Linked DNA regions of Pedobacter ginsengisoli. The protein of the gene in region 2 interacts with the protein of the main gene of each other region in a pairwise test. Links are inferred from orthologs where the notes say so. Each region holds a gene or a part of one and is shown on either strand. Other genes may lie near its edges.

Evidence for each region.
Region 1: the proteins of dnaB (region 2) and dnaA interact in binary tests that used the Escherichia coli proteins (3 or more experiments, as listed by UniProt). The link is inferred for Pedobacter ginsengisoli from one-to-one orthologs.

What each region holds. Positions count from the first base shown.
Region 1 is NZ_CP024091.1:3,655,934-3,660,522, forward strand. What follows is about bases 194-3,099. They hold dnaA (chromosomal replication initiator protein DnaA), read right to left. Parts: upstream 2,409-3,099; coding sequence 978-2,408; downstream 194-977. Other genes in these bases: CPT03_RS15045 (hypothetical protein), read left to right, coding at 194-351; CPT03_RS15050 (NUDIX hydrolase), read left to right, coding at 353-904; CPT03_RS15060 (methylmalonyl-CoA mutase), read right to left, coding at 2,603-3,099. Also shown: more of CPT03_RS15045, read left to right, coding at 1-193; more of CPT03_RS15060, read right to left, coding at 3,100-4,150; CPT03_RS15065 (hypothetical protein), read right to left, coding at 4,153-4,589. UniProt on the Escherichia coli protein: Plays an essential in the initiation and regulation of chromosomal replication. Binds in an ATP-dependent fashion to the origin of replication (oriC) to initiate formation of the DNA replication initiation complex once per cell cycle.
Region 2 is NZ_CP024091.1:2,150,700-2,158,987, reverse strand. Bases 3,060-5,980 are described here. They hold dnaB (replicative DNA helicase), read right to left. Parts: upstream 5,347-5,980; coding sequence 3,772-5,346; downstream 3,060-3,771. Other genes in these bases: rlmB (23S rRNA (guanosine(2251)-2'-O)-methyltransferase RlmB), read left to right, coding at 5,553-5,980; chrA (chromate efflux transporter), read left to right, coding at 3,060-3,755. In the rest of the region: CPT03_RS08915 (bifunctional nuclease family protein), read right to left, coding at 1-314; CPT03_RS08910 (electron transfer flavoprotein subunit alpha/FixB family protein), read right to left, coding at 365-1,336; CPT03_RS08905 (electron transfer flavoprotein subunit beta/FixA family protein), read right to left, coding at 1,382-2,119; CPT03_RS08900 (tetratricopeptide repeat protein), read left to right, coding at 2,206-2,541; more of chrA, read left to right, coding at 2,553-3,059; more of rlmB, read left to right, coding at 5,981-6,320; CPT03_RS08880 (mannose-1-phosphate guanylyltransferase), read right to left, coding at 6,392-7,483; CPT03_RS08875 (SIS domain-containing protein), read right to left, coding at 7,503-8,288. UniProt on the Escherichia coli protein: The main replicative DNA helicase, it participates in initiation and elongation during chromosome replication. Travels ahead of the DNA replisome, separating dsDNA into templates for DNA synthesis.

The sequences.
Region 1 (4,589 bases), 1.5 Mb from region 2 along the record:
GTTTTAGCCCGAATTATGGGCTTAAAATTAGAAGGAAAGCTTGCTGAGGCAGATGATTTACTTATAGAATCGTTGGTTAATAATTTTGGAATTACCCCTCAAGAGTTATTTTCCGTTAATTCATCCGAATTTCAAGTGCTGTTAACTGAAAAGGAATTCCCTGCTGAAAAACTGGAAATGCTAAGCCAGTTTCTTTACTCTCAGTTTGATCCTTCGGCTATTAATCCGAGGAATGATTCATTTGCCGAGAAGCTATATTTAATATACCACTTACTGGAAACAAAACATCGCATCATAAACATCACTAATCTGGACCGACAAAAAATGGTCAATCGATATCTTAACAGCTAATATGGAAATAAAAAAATGGCAAAAACTTTCATCCAGATATCTGGTGAGGGAAAAGTGGGCTACGTTACGTGTGGATACTTGTGATTTACAGAATGGAGTTATAAAAGACGACTATTATGTACTTGAATATCCAAATTGGGTTAATGCTATTGCAGTAACTGAAGACAATAAAATAATTCTGGTTCGCCAATATCGCCATGGGGCTGATATTATCTCTTTAGAGATTCCTGGCGGTGTTATTGATGGTGATGAATTACCTGAAACGGCCATTAAAAGAGAACTACTAGAGGAAACAGGTTATTCTTTTAAAAGTTCAGAGCTGATAGCTACGTTATACCCTAATCCGGCAACATCTACAAATGTTACTTACACCTATTTATTAAAAGGAGGCGTTAAAACTCATGATCAGCATTTAGATGAACATGAAATTCTTAGTGTAGAAGAATATACTATAGAAGAGGCTAAACAAATCCTGAAAGACAATAAGATTGAACAGGCCCTACATTCGGCAGCTTTATTTTATGGCTTAATGAAGCTTGATGCTATAAAGTAAATTCTGCAATATAAAAAAGGTTGCACATATGATGCAACCTTTTTTTATGCCTTAATAACTGAGCTTTAATGTTTTAGCTCATTTTTAGTTTCTTCTGTATGTCGTGTACGTACCCCTTAAATTTCTTATCTGTATCAATTAAATCTTCAACAGTCTGGCATGCATAAATTACTGTTGAATGGTCTCTTCCTCCAAAGAAAGCTCCAATAGTTTTTAATGATGACTTGGTATGACTCTTGGAAAGGTACATAGAAATCTGTCTGGCCTGAACAATTTCACGTTTCCGTGTTTGTGATTTAACCATATCCACAGGAACTTCAAAATATTCACATACCAATTTCTGAATGTATTCCATAGAGATCTCTTTGGAAGTATTTTTAATAAAGTTCTTCAACATCTGCTTAGCTAATGCCAAATCGATGTCTTTTTTATTCAATGTTGATTGTGCTAACAGGGAAACCATTGCACCTTCTAGTTCCCTTACGTTGTTATCAATATTGTGGGCTACGTATTCCACTACTTCAGATGGCAGTTCAATCCCATCTGCATACATTTTCTTTTTAAGAATTGCTATTCTTGTTTCAAAATCAGGAATCTGCAAGTCTGCAGAAAGCCCCCATTTAAAACGGCTTAACAATCTTTCTTCTAGTCCTGCTAGGTCTTTAGGCGCTTTATCTGAAGACAAGATAACCTGTTTACCTGATTGGTGAAGATGATTAAAGATATGGAAGAATATATCCTGTGTTTTTTCCTTACCTGCAAAATTATGTACGTCATCCATAATGATAACATCCATTGCCTGATAAAAATTCACAAAATCATTGATCGTATTGTTCTTTAATGAATCTACAAATTGCTGGCAGAATTTCTCACACGAAACATAAATTACCAGTTTGTCTGGCATGTTACGTTTAATTTCATTACCAATAGCCTGGGCAAGGTGTGTTTTTCCTAATCCTACTCCTCCATAAATCATTAATGGATTAAAGGACGTACCTCCCGGTTTTGCGGCTACTGCATAACCTGCTGATCTTGCTAAGCGGTTGCAATCTCCTTCTATGTAATTCTCAAACGTATAATTAGAATTCAATTGAGGATCAACATTAAGTTTCTTTAAACCCGGAATAATAAAAGGATTCTTAATGTCTTTGTTTATAGAAACAGGAATTGGCATTGATTGAACCTTTGCCTCTGCCCCATTTCCATTACTTGGCATGTTAGTGGTATATGGCGATCCTGTATTAGAAGATTTATCCACAACGATGTTATACTCTAACCTTCCCTCATCTCCTAATTGCTTTTTAACTGTTTTACGAAGCAGCCCTACATAGTGTTCTTCCAACCATTCATAGAAGAACAAACTAGGCACTTGTATGGTTAAAACTTTGCCTTCCAATTTCAAAGCTGATATCGGTTCGAACCAAGTCTTGAAACTTTGGGTCGGTATGTTATCTTTTATGATTTGGAGACAGTTTTTCCACACTTCTGTACAAGTTTTTTCCATTGTTATTCTATAATTTGTTGGTTTACAGTAACGATACGAGCAATAAAAAACTGCTGTTTCGAGAGATCGAATATTCAAAAAATTATCAACAAAAAAAACTTAATTTTCATTTATTTGGTAACTGCTTAGGTAGCAATAACCTACCCTTCTTAACCTGAATTTTTTATGTTAATAACTATTTATTAACATCCTTTTTAATATTCTCCAAAAACATTACGCAGTGTGTTGGCTATTTCACCAAGGGTTGAATATGCCTCTACCGCTGTTAAAATGTACGGCATCAAATTCTCAGTTCCTTTCGCAGCATCCAATAGGTTATTCAACGCTTTTTCAACAGCAATGTTATCTCTTTCGGCTTTTAGCTTATTTATCTTGTCAGTTTGTATGGCACGGATTGATTCATCTATAGTAAACACTTCCGTTATCCCTTCTTGTTCCTGTACAAATTTATTTACCCCAACAATAATCCTGCTGGCCTCTTCAACCTCTACCTGATAGCGATAAGCTGCATCTGCAATTTCATTTTGAATATACTCATTTTCTATTGCATTTACTGAGCCGCCCATCGCATCTATTTTATCTATATAGGATTGCGCTGCTGCTTCAATTTCATCAGTTAATGTTTCCACAAAAAATGAACCTGCCAATGGGTCAACCGTATCTGTAACCCCACTTTCAAAAGCAATTACTTGTTGTGTGCGCAACGCGATTTTTGCTGCTGCCTCTGTAGGCAAAGAAAGTGCCTCATCATAACCGTTTGTGTGTAAAGACTGTGTGCCTCCCAACACCGCAGCCAGGGCCTGATTTGTAACCCGTATTACATTATTAAGCGGCTGCTGTGCTGTTAATGTAGATCCTCCTGTTTGTGTATGAAAGCGAAGCATTTGGGCTTTCTCATCTGTTGCCCCAAGTTCCTTCGTTATTTTTGCCCACATTCTTCTTGCTGCCCTGAACTTGGCTATCTCCTCAAAGAAATTATTGTGACAATTGAAAAAGAACGAAAGTCGTTTGGCAAAAATATTAATATCCAATCCCTTCTCTAATGCAGCGTTAAGGTATGCTTTTCCATTTGCCAATGTAAAGGCCAGCTCCTGAACTGCTGTTGATCCAGCCTCTCTGATGTGATATCCCGAAATAGAAATTGTATTCCACTTAGGCACTTCCTTACTGCAATACTCAAAAATATCAGTGATAATCCTCATTGAAGGCTTTGGCGGATAGATATAAGTTCCTCTGGCAGCATATTCCTTTAAAATATCGTTCTGTATGGTACCCGATATTTGCTTAATATCAGCTCCCTGTTTTTTAGCCAGTGCAATATACATAGCCAATAAAATAGAAGCCGTAGCATTAATCGTCATAGAGGTGGTAATTTTTTGCAGTTCTATTCCATCAAACAGTATTTCCATATCTTTTAATGAATCAATTGCAACGCCAACTTTACCAACCTCCCCTTCGGCCATATCATGATCTGAGTCGTATCCAATCTGGGTAGGAAGGTCAAATGCAACCGACAAGCCCATTGTGCCCTGCTTAAGTAAATAATGATAACGCTGGTTAGACTCCTCGGCTGTAGAGAACCCTGCATACTGTCGCATGGTCCATAACCTACCTCTATACATATCTTTTTGGATCCCCCTGGTAAAAGGAAATTCTCCTGGCGCCTCATTTAACGGCTTCGCAGTAGTATATAACTCTTTAATCTCGATACCTGAAGTGGTGGTAAAACTTTTCTCTTTCATAGTTAAAATAACAAATGAATATCTTTTTTAATAAGATCTAGCGTTAAATCATAAGGGTTGTCGGCAATACCTGCCATATGTTGCAGTATCTTTCTGCTTAAATCTACGCCTTCTGCTTCGGTTGGCAATCCTCTGGCGGCATTACTGATCATGGCTAAAGTATCATCCTTAAGTTTCCTAACAACTTCCCAGGTCGAAGCACTCACATATAACTGCTGGGCAATATTGTGCTGATATTCTGATTTTATTTCATTAAGTAAAACCGATTGAAGGTCGACAACAGAAATACCAGGCTGATGCACCCTGATCAACAAGTTTGACGGGCTTATCCTGTCCACAAAAACAACTAGTCGCTCATATGCCTGCAACCGCAGCGGAAGAATTTGTAACTGTTCGTTTCTTTTAGGGTCTGATGGTTTTGTTTCAACAGACTTTGATA
Region 2 (8,288 bases):
GCATCTATTTCATGGGTGGTTTCACCATCCGTGCAGATCAGCTTTGCAAAGAAAACACCCTCTACCAGATTGTAAATTAAAACTTCCTGTATTTCAATGTTATAAGTCTGCGCAAATGTTTTGAACAGGTCATGTGTCAGCGGCCTGCTTGGAGTCATTTTTTCAATTTCTATTGCAATAGCCTGTGCTTCAAATGCACCAATAATTATGGGTAAACGTCTTCTTCCGTTTACTTCACCAAGAACAAGAGCATAAGCTCCTGATTGAGTTTGGCTATATGATAAACCAACAATATCGAGTTTTACTTTTTTCATATTAAATAACACCATGCAAAGTCAATTTGGCTTTGCATGGTGTTTAATAATTAACCTTTATGTGCTTTTAATGCTTCAATTAATTTCGGAACAACTTCAAACGCATCACCAACAATTCCATAATCGGCAACTTTAAAGAAAGGTGCCTCAGGATCTTTGTTGATTACAACAATAACTTTCGATGAACTAACACCAGCCAAATGTTGTATAGCACCTGATATACCTATAGCAATATACAAATTTGGACTGATAGCTATACCAGTTTGTCCAACGTGTTCTGAGTGTGGTCTCCAGTCAGCATCTGAAACAGGTTTAGAACAAGCAGTTGCTGCACCTAAAAGGTCAGCTAATTCTTCAATCATTCCCCAGTTTTCAGGCCCTTTTAATCCTCTTCCTGCCGATACAACAAGTTCTGCATCAGGCAAAGAAACTTTATTGGTGGCTCTTACTATTTCTTTAACAATAGCGGTAAGATCAGTTGCTTTAATTTCCGGACTAAACGCTTCAATAGTTGCATCAACTCCTGATTCTTTAACGCCAAAGGCATTAGGATTTAAAGCAATAATTTTAACTGAAGAAGTTAATTCTGTAACTGCAAAAGCTTTGCCCGAGAAAGCATTCTTTTTAACAAGAAATTTTCCGCTATCGGTTTGAGGTAATTCTATAGCCCCATCAACTAATCCTGCCTTAAGCTTTACAGCTATACGAGGAGCTAATCCTTTTCCTGAAAAGGAGTTAGACAAAACAACTACATCTGCATTCTCGTTCTTAGCTGCTTCAGCAATAATTGAGGCATAGGCCTGATTTATGAAATTCTTAAGTTGATCATTAGAAACATTCAAAATTTTTGATGCTCCGTATTTACCTAATGCTTTAAGTTCATTCTCATCAACATTACCAATAGATATAGCGGTTAAACCACCACCTTGTTTATCTGCAATGGCTTTTGCATAAGATACTGCTTCAAAAACAGATTTCTTAAATTTGCCATCTACTTGTTCTACATATACTAAAACTGACATACGATCTTTATTAAATAATTTTTAAACTCTGAAATAGAACTTCAGTTAGATAACTTTAGCCTCCTGATGTAATAAGTCGATTAATTTAGCGGTCTCTTCAGCAGGAATCAGTTTAACTGCACCACGAGGAGCAGGGGTTTCAAATTGCTGCACTTTAGCAACCTGTTCAATTTCCTTAGCTTCAACAACTACCAGAGGTTTAGTCCTTGCAGACATAATACCTCTCATATTAGGTATTTTAGGCTCTGCTGTTCCCTCTGCACAGCTTGCAATGAATTTTCCGGTTACAGAAATAACTTCTTTACCACCTTCAATTTCTCTGTCAATTGTTGCAGTAGTTCCATCATAATCTAATTTTTTAATGATAGAGATAGACGGGATGTCAAGGAATTCGCCAATCATTGCTGCAACCTGAGAACCATTATAATCTATAGATTCGCGACCGCAAAGAATCATATCAAATTCAGTAGTTTTAGCATATTCTGCTATCTGATAAGCTGTAAAATAAGCGTCTCTTGGACTAGCATTAATTCTTACGGCGTCATCAGCACCAATAGCAAGGGCTTTTCGTATGGTAGGTTCTGTCTGGCTTTCTCCAACATTTATTACGGTTACCGTACCCTTACCACCTTCACAAAGTTCAATAGCTCTTGATAAGGCGATCTCATCATAAGGGTTAACAATAAATTGTACACCTGTAGTATTGAATTGTGTATTATCGTTGGTAAAAGTTATTTTTGTTGTTGTGTCGGGCACATTACTGATACAAACTAATATTTTCATATGTATAAATTTGTTTTAAAGGTAATGAAGCTGTTTTAGCTAAAATTGTCTTTTTGCAAATCTAATTAAAAAAGCAGGGATAAAAAATGCAAAGTACCCGATTAGCCAAACTATTAAACTTTTTAGAGAGCGATCCTAATGATCCGTTCATTTTATATGCCCTTGCTACAGAATATAATTCAGCAAACGATACCGAAAAAGCATTTGAGTATTATTTGAAACTTGTAGCTGAGCACCCGGATTACGTTGGAACGTACTATCATTTAGGTAAACTTTATGAAAAATCGGGGAAAACCGACGAAGGGATAGAGATATATCAAAAAGGAATGCTTGCGGCCAGAAATAAAAGAGATATGCATGCTTTTTCTGAGCTACAGGGTGCATATAATTCTGCAGCAGGGCTTGATTATGAAGATGATTAATTAATAGCACATTGAGCAGTAAGAGGCAACTTTTGTTTATCAGAAATGTGATATTGTTCACATTCACTGCTTTTGGAGGTGCACAGGCACATCTTGCTTTATTGTTGCGGTATTTTGTAAGGGATGTTAAATACATAACAGAAGAGGAATTGCTTGAACTAAATGCCCTTGCTCAGGTATTGCCTGGTCCTGCATCTACTCAAACATTGGTTGGTATTGCTTATAAAGTAGGAGGGTTAAAACTTTCTTTAATAACGTTTATAATCTGGATTTTCCCTTCTGCAGCAGTTATGACCTTTGCAGCTATCAGTTATGCAAAGATTGATCATAAAGAAAAATTCGTAGAGATACTCGAATACATACAGCCGATAGCTTTGGGGATAGTTGCGTTTGGGGCATATAACCTTTCAAAAAGAGTACTTGTTTCTCAATTGTCCGTATTTCTTGCTATTTCGGCTATAATTTCAACTTTAGTATTACGAAATGCTTACGTTTTTCCTATGGCAATTTTAATAGGAGGCATGATTTCATCTGCTTTAGATGCCCCGAAAGAAGAAAGTGAGATTCGGGTAAAATTGTTTTCAAATATAAATCGTAAAAAACTGGTCTATTTTGTTGGTCTATTGTTGTTTTTGGCTCTATTGGGTGCTATTATTAACCGTACATCGCCATTTAGCTTACCTATTAGGCTGTTTGAGAACTTTTACCGTAACGGCATCTTTATTTTTGGTGGTGGGCAAGTACTTGTCCCACTTATGTTTACTGAATTTGTGCAGATGAAACATTATCTGCATTCTTCAGGCTTTCTATCCGGCTTTGCATTGCAGCAAGCTTTACCAGGGCCTACATTCTCATTTACAAGTTATGTTGGAGCGTTAAGTATGAGAAACTTTGGCTATGGAATAACAGGACAGATAACAGGAGGCATAGTTGCTGTTTTAGGGATCAACCTACCAGGATTGATTCTGGTATTATTTATTGTTCCGTTTTGGGAAGATCTTAAAAAGATAGCACGCATTAAATATTCACTGTCAGGTATAAATGCGGTAAGTGTGGGCTTTATTATTGCTGCATTTATTCTGCTTGTACAACCAATAGGATTGGATTTTACTTCAATAACAGTATTAATAGTAACATTTCTTATTCTGAATTTTACCAAAATAAGTCCTCCATTTATTGTTCTTGCCGGTATATTGTTAGGCTACTTTCTATAGCTAAAAGAATAGCTGTTTAAAACGGAGCATCTTCATCATGCATGTCGTCCATACGTGATGGCTTAATGATCACATTCCCTGCAGGCCTGTCAAAATCTTGTGATGGATGCATACCAGCACTTGGACTTTCCATAGAGAATGAACTAGGAGCTGAGAAGCTCTCTTCCAAATCCGCAAATTTCACATACTTACCAATAAAACGAAGTGGTACAATTCCGGTTTCACCGTTACGGTGTTTTGCAATAATTACTTCACCAATACCTGCTTGAGAACGCCCTTGTTCATCTTCAGTAATACCATAATATTCTGGTCTATATAAAAATAGTACCATATCGGCATCCTGCTCAATAGACCCAGATTCACGCAAATCTGATAGCATTGGTCGTTTCCCGTTAACACCTGGACGACTCTCTACCGCACGACTCAATTGTGATAAGGCAAGTACAGGTACATTTAGTTCCTTGGCAACTGATTTAAGAGCCCTTGATATACTACCAATTTCCTGCTCACGGTTACCGCCACCACCTTGTCCTTCTCCTTTACCATGCATCAACTGTAAATAATCGATGATGATAAGTTGTAGGTCGTATTGAGATTTAAGCCTTCTGCATTTTGCTCTGAATTCGAAGATGTTAAGAGCAGGAGTATCATCTATTAATAAAGGAGCTTCTGTTAAAGTTCCTATCTTGCTGTGCAGCTGTTGCCATTCCCATTCTGCTAAATTCCCTTTCCTTATTTTTTCCTGTTCTATCTCAGTTTCCCCTGATATCAAACGATTTACCAACTGAACTGACGACATCTCTAATGAGAATACAACAACAGGTCTTTTAAATTCTACAGATGCATTACGAGCACAGGTTAGCACGAATGCTGTTTTACCCATTGCCGGGCGAGCCGCAATAATCACTAAATCTGAAGGTTGCCATCCACCTGTAATACGATCTAGATCAGTAAAACCGGATGGAACACCCGTTAGTCCATCGCTCTTACCACGAAGTGCTTCCAGAGTAGCTAAAGATTGTTTTACAATCTCATCCATCTTTTGAGTATCTCTTCTTAAGTTGTTTTGAGCGATATCAAATAAGTTCTTTTCAGCATGATCCAGCAAATCAAATATATCGGTAGTATCCTCATAGGCATTTTGAATAATCTCTGATGATATTCTGATCAGTTCCCTTTGAATATATTTTTGGGAAATAATACGTGCATGGAACTCTATATTAGCGGCCGAAGCTACTCTGTTTGTAAGGTTAGTAATGTAATAAGCACCGCCAATCATTTCTAATTGTCCCAGTGATCTCATTTCAGAGGTAACAGTTAAAATATCTACAGGCTTAGATTTTTGGAAAAGCCCCTGAATTGCTTCAAAGATTTTTTTATGCCCTTCATGGTAAAACACTTCTGGCTTTAAAATATCAATTACGGTAGATAGTGCATCTTTTTCGAGCATCAATGCACCAAGAACAGCTTCTTCAAGGTCTATAGCCTGTGGCGGAATCTTCCCCATAGCAGTCATAGAGTTGTTTAGTCTATTTTTTCGTGCTGTAAAGTTCGCCTTGTCTTGTCCTTGTGTTCCGTTATCGCTGCTCATGGATACAAAAATAGACAAAAATTAGGTCCCTTCTTAAAATCTTTATGAACATTCCCACAAGTAAAATACATTCATCTTTATATTAGTTTCATGAATTCGAAAAAATTCCTAACAGTAATATGTTGATAAGCAAAACAATCGATCTTACAAATTAGGTTAAATTAATCGCAATTTTTGAGCTATTTTTGCGCTTCAATTTAAAAGAAATGGAAAACTCAAGAAGGTCAGCCAGACCTAAAGAAAATAATGAGTTCGTATTTGGTATACGTGCAGTAATAGAGGCTATTAAGGCTGGTAAGGATATAGAGAGCATTTATATACAACGTGGTTTAACTGGCGAGATTATTTTGGAGTTAAAGCAATTACTAAAAGAGGTTGATGCCCCTGTACATAATGTTCCAGTAGAAAAATTGAACCGGATGACGAAGAAAAATCATCAGGGAGTGATTGCTGTAATTTCGTCTATTACATTTCAGAAAATAGAAGATATCATTCCATTAATTTATGAAAAAGGAGAAACACCATTGGTATTAATCCTTGATGGAATAACAGATGTAAGAAATATGGGGGCAATTGCCAGAACTGCTGCCTGCGCAGGTGTTCATGCTATAATTGTACCTACTAAAAATTCGGCTCAGATTAATGCAGATGCAATTAAAACGTCAGCCGGAGCTTTGTTTAGTATACCTGTATGCCGACACGCTAGTTTGCAAAAAACAGCATTGTTTTTACAGGAATGCGGATTACAAGTTGTTGCATGTACTGAAAAAACAGACGATTTAATATATGTTCCGGATTATACAGTTCCAACTGCTATAGTAATGGGAGCTGAGGATGAAGGGATTTCAAATGAAATTATGAGAATGGCCAATCACTTGGCTAAAATCCCGATGATGGGTGAAATCAGTTCATTAAACGTATCAGTTTCGGCAGGTATTATTTTATACGAGGCAATAAGACAACGCTCACTTTAGGCTTAAAGTTCAGGTATTGAATTCTTAGTGCCGGTGAAAGTCCTGCACTAAGAATATCTTCTTTAAATGGGTTAAATATATTTTGTCCCGAATTTCGACTTTACATCAGCAACAATTTGCTTTATGCTTTGTTCAGCTGATCTTGGGCAAATTAATAAGGTATCGTTTGATTCTACAACAATATAGTCATGCAGATCCTGTAAAATCACAAGTTTATTATTTGGTACATTTACCATGCAGTTAGATGAGTTAAACATCATCACTTTTTCTGAAGGGATTACCGCATTACCAACATAATCATGTTCGGCAATATCATATATAGAAGCCCACGTTCCAAGGTCAGACCAACCAAAATCTGCAGGAAGCACATAAACATTGTCTGCTTTTTCCATAATCCCGAAATCAATAGAAATGTTGGTGCATTGTAAATACGCATTTCCTATAAATTCAATTTCACTTGGTGTATTATATAAATCATTTCCCTGATGAAATATCTCGTACATATCCGGTAAATGTTTAGAAAAAGCATTGTTAATTGATTTTGCAGACCATATAAAAATCCCGGCATTCCATAAAAAGTCGCCACTTTGAATAAAGGATTTTGCCAGATCTAAATTTGGCTTTTCAGTAAAGATTTTCACTTTATGAATCTGTTCGTCCGTTTTTAAAGTACCAGATGTATATTGAATATAGCCGTAGCCGGTATCAGGTCTGCTAGGTTTTATGCCTAGGGTAATCAGGCAATCATTTTCCGCTGCTGCATTTAATGATTGTTCAATAGCCGCAATAAAAGCATCCTGATTAGTAATTGTATGATCAGAAGGTGCTACTACTATTGTTGCATTTGGATTAATCTGAGCAATTTTCATTGATCCATAAGAAACACAAGGCGCTGTATTTCTCATTATAGGTTCTGCCAGTATTTGATTTTCATTTAAATCTGGCAGTTGTTCTTTAACGATATGTGTATATATCTCGTTAGTTACTACAAATATATTCTCTGGCGGGCAGATCTTTAAAAAACGATCGTAGGTGCTTTGTATAAGTGTTTTTCCAACACCAAAAAAATCAATAAATTGCTTAGGGTATTCTGTTCTGCTAACGGGCCAAAAACGGCTTCCAACCCCACCAGCCATTATTAAGGCATAATTGTTATTATTCATATCTGATATTAGCGTCTCGTTAAATTATACCTTCCTGTAAAAGGTCGTGAAAATGTATCATGCCAAAATAGGTTCCATTATCTGTAACCAGTAACTGGGTAATGTTATTATCTTTTATCATATCCAAAGCATTCATTGCTAAAACCTCTCTGTCTACTTTTTTCGGATTTGGGTTCATTAAGTCACTAGCTTTAATGTCGGCTAAATTAGAATGTTTTTCCAACATTCTACGAATATCACCATCAGTAATTATCCCCAAAATCACATTGCCTTCAATAACAACAACAGCACCCAAACGGTTTTGACTAATTTCTATTATAACATCTTTAACTGATGCCGAAGGATGAATACTTGGTTTTTCGTTCTTTAGCGCAATATCTCCGGCTTTTAAGTATAACTTTTTACCAAGGGCTCCACCTGGGTGGTAGCGTGCAAAATCCTCTTCATTAAAATTACGTGCATTTAACAATGCAATAGCTAAAGCATCTCCCATAGCTAACTGGGCAGTGGTACTGGTAGTAGGTGCCAGGTTATGCGGGCATGCTTCTTTTGTAACTGATGTATTTAAAATAAAATCGGCCTGCAATGCTAAATCAGAATTCGACTGGCCAACCATCCCAATCATAACATTACCAGCCTGCTTAAGGAGTGGCGTTAATACCTTAATTTCTGGAGTATTACCACTTTTAGAAATGCAGATAACAACATCATTTTTTTGGATCATTCCAAGGTCTCCGTGTACAGCATCTGCAGCATGCATAAAGATTGCCGGAGTACCGGTTGAGTTAAAAGTTGCTACAATTTT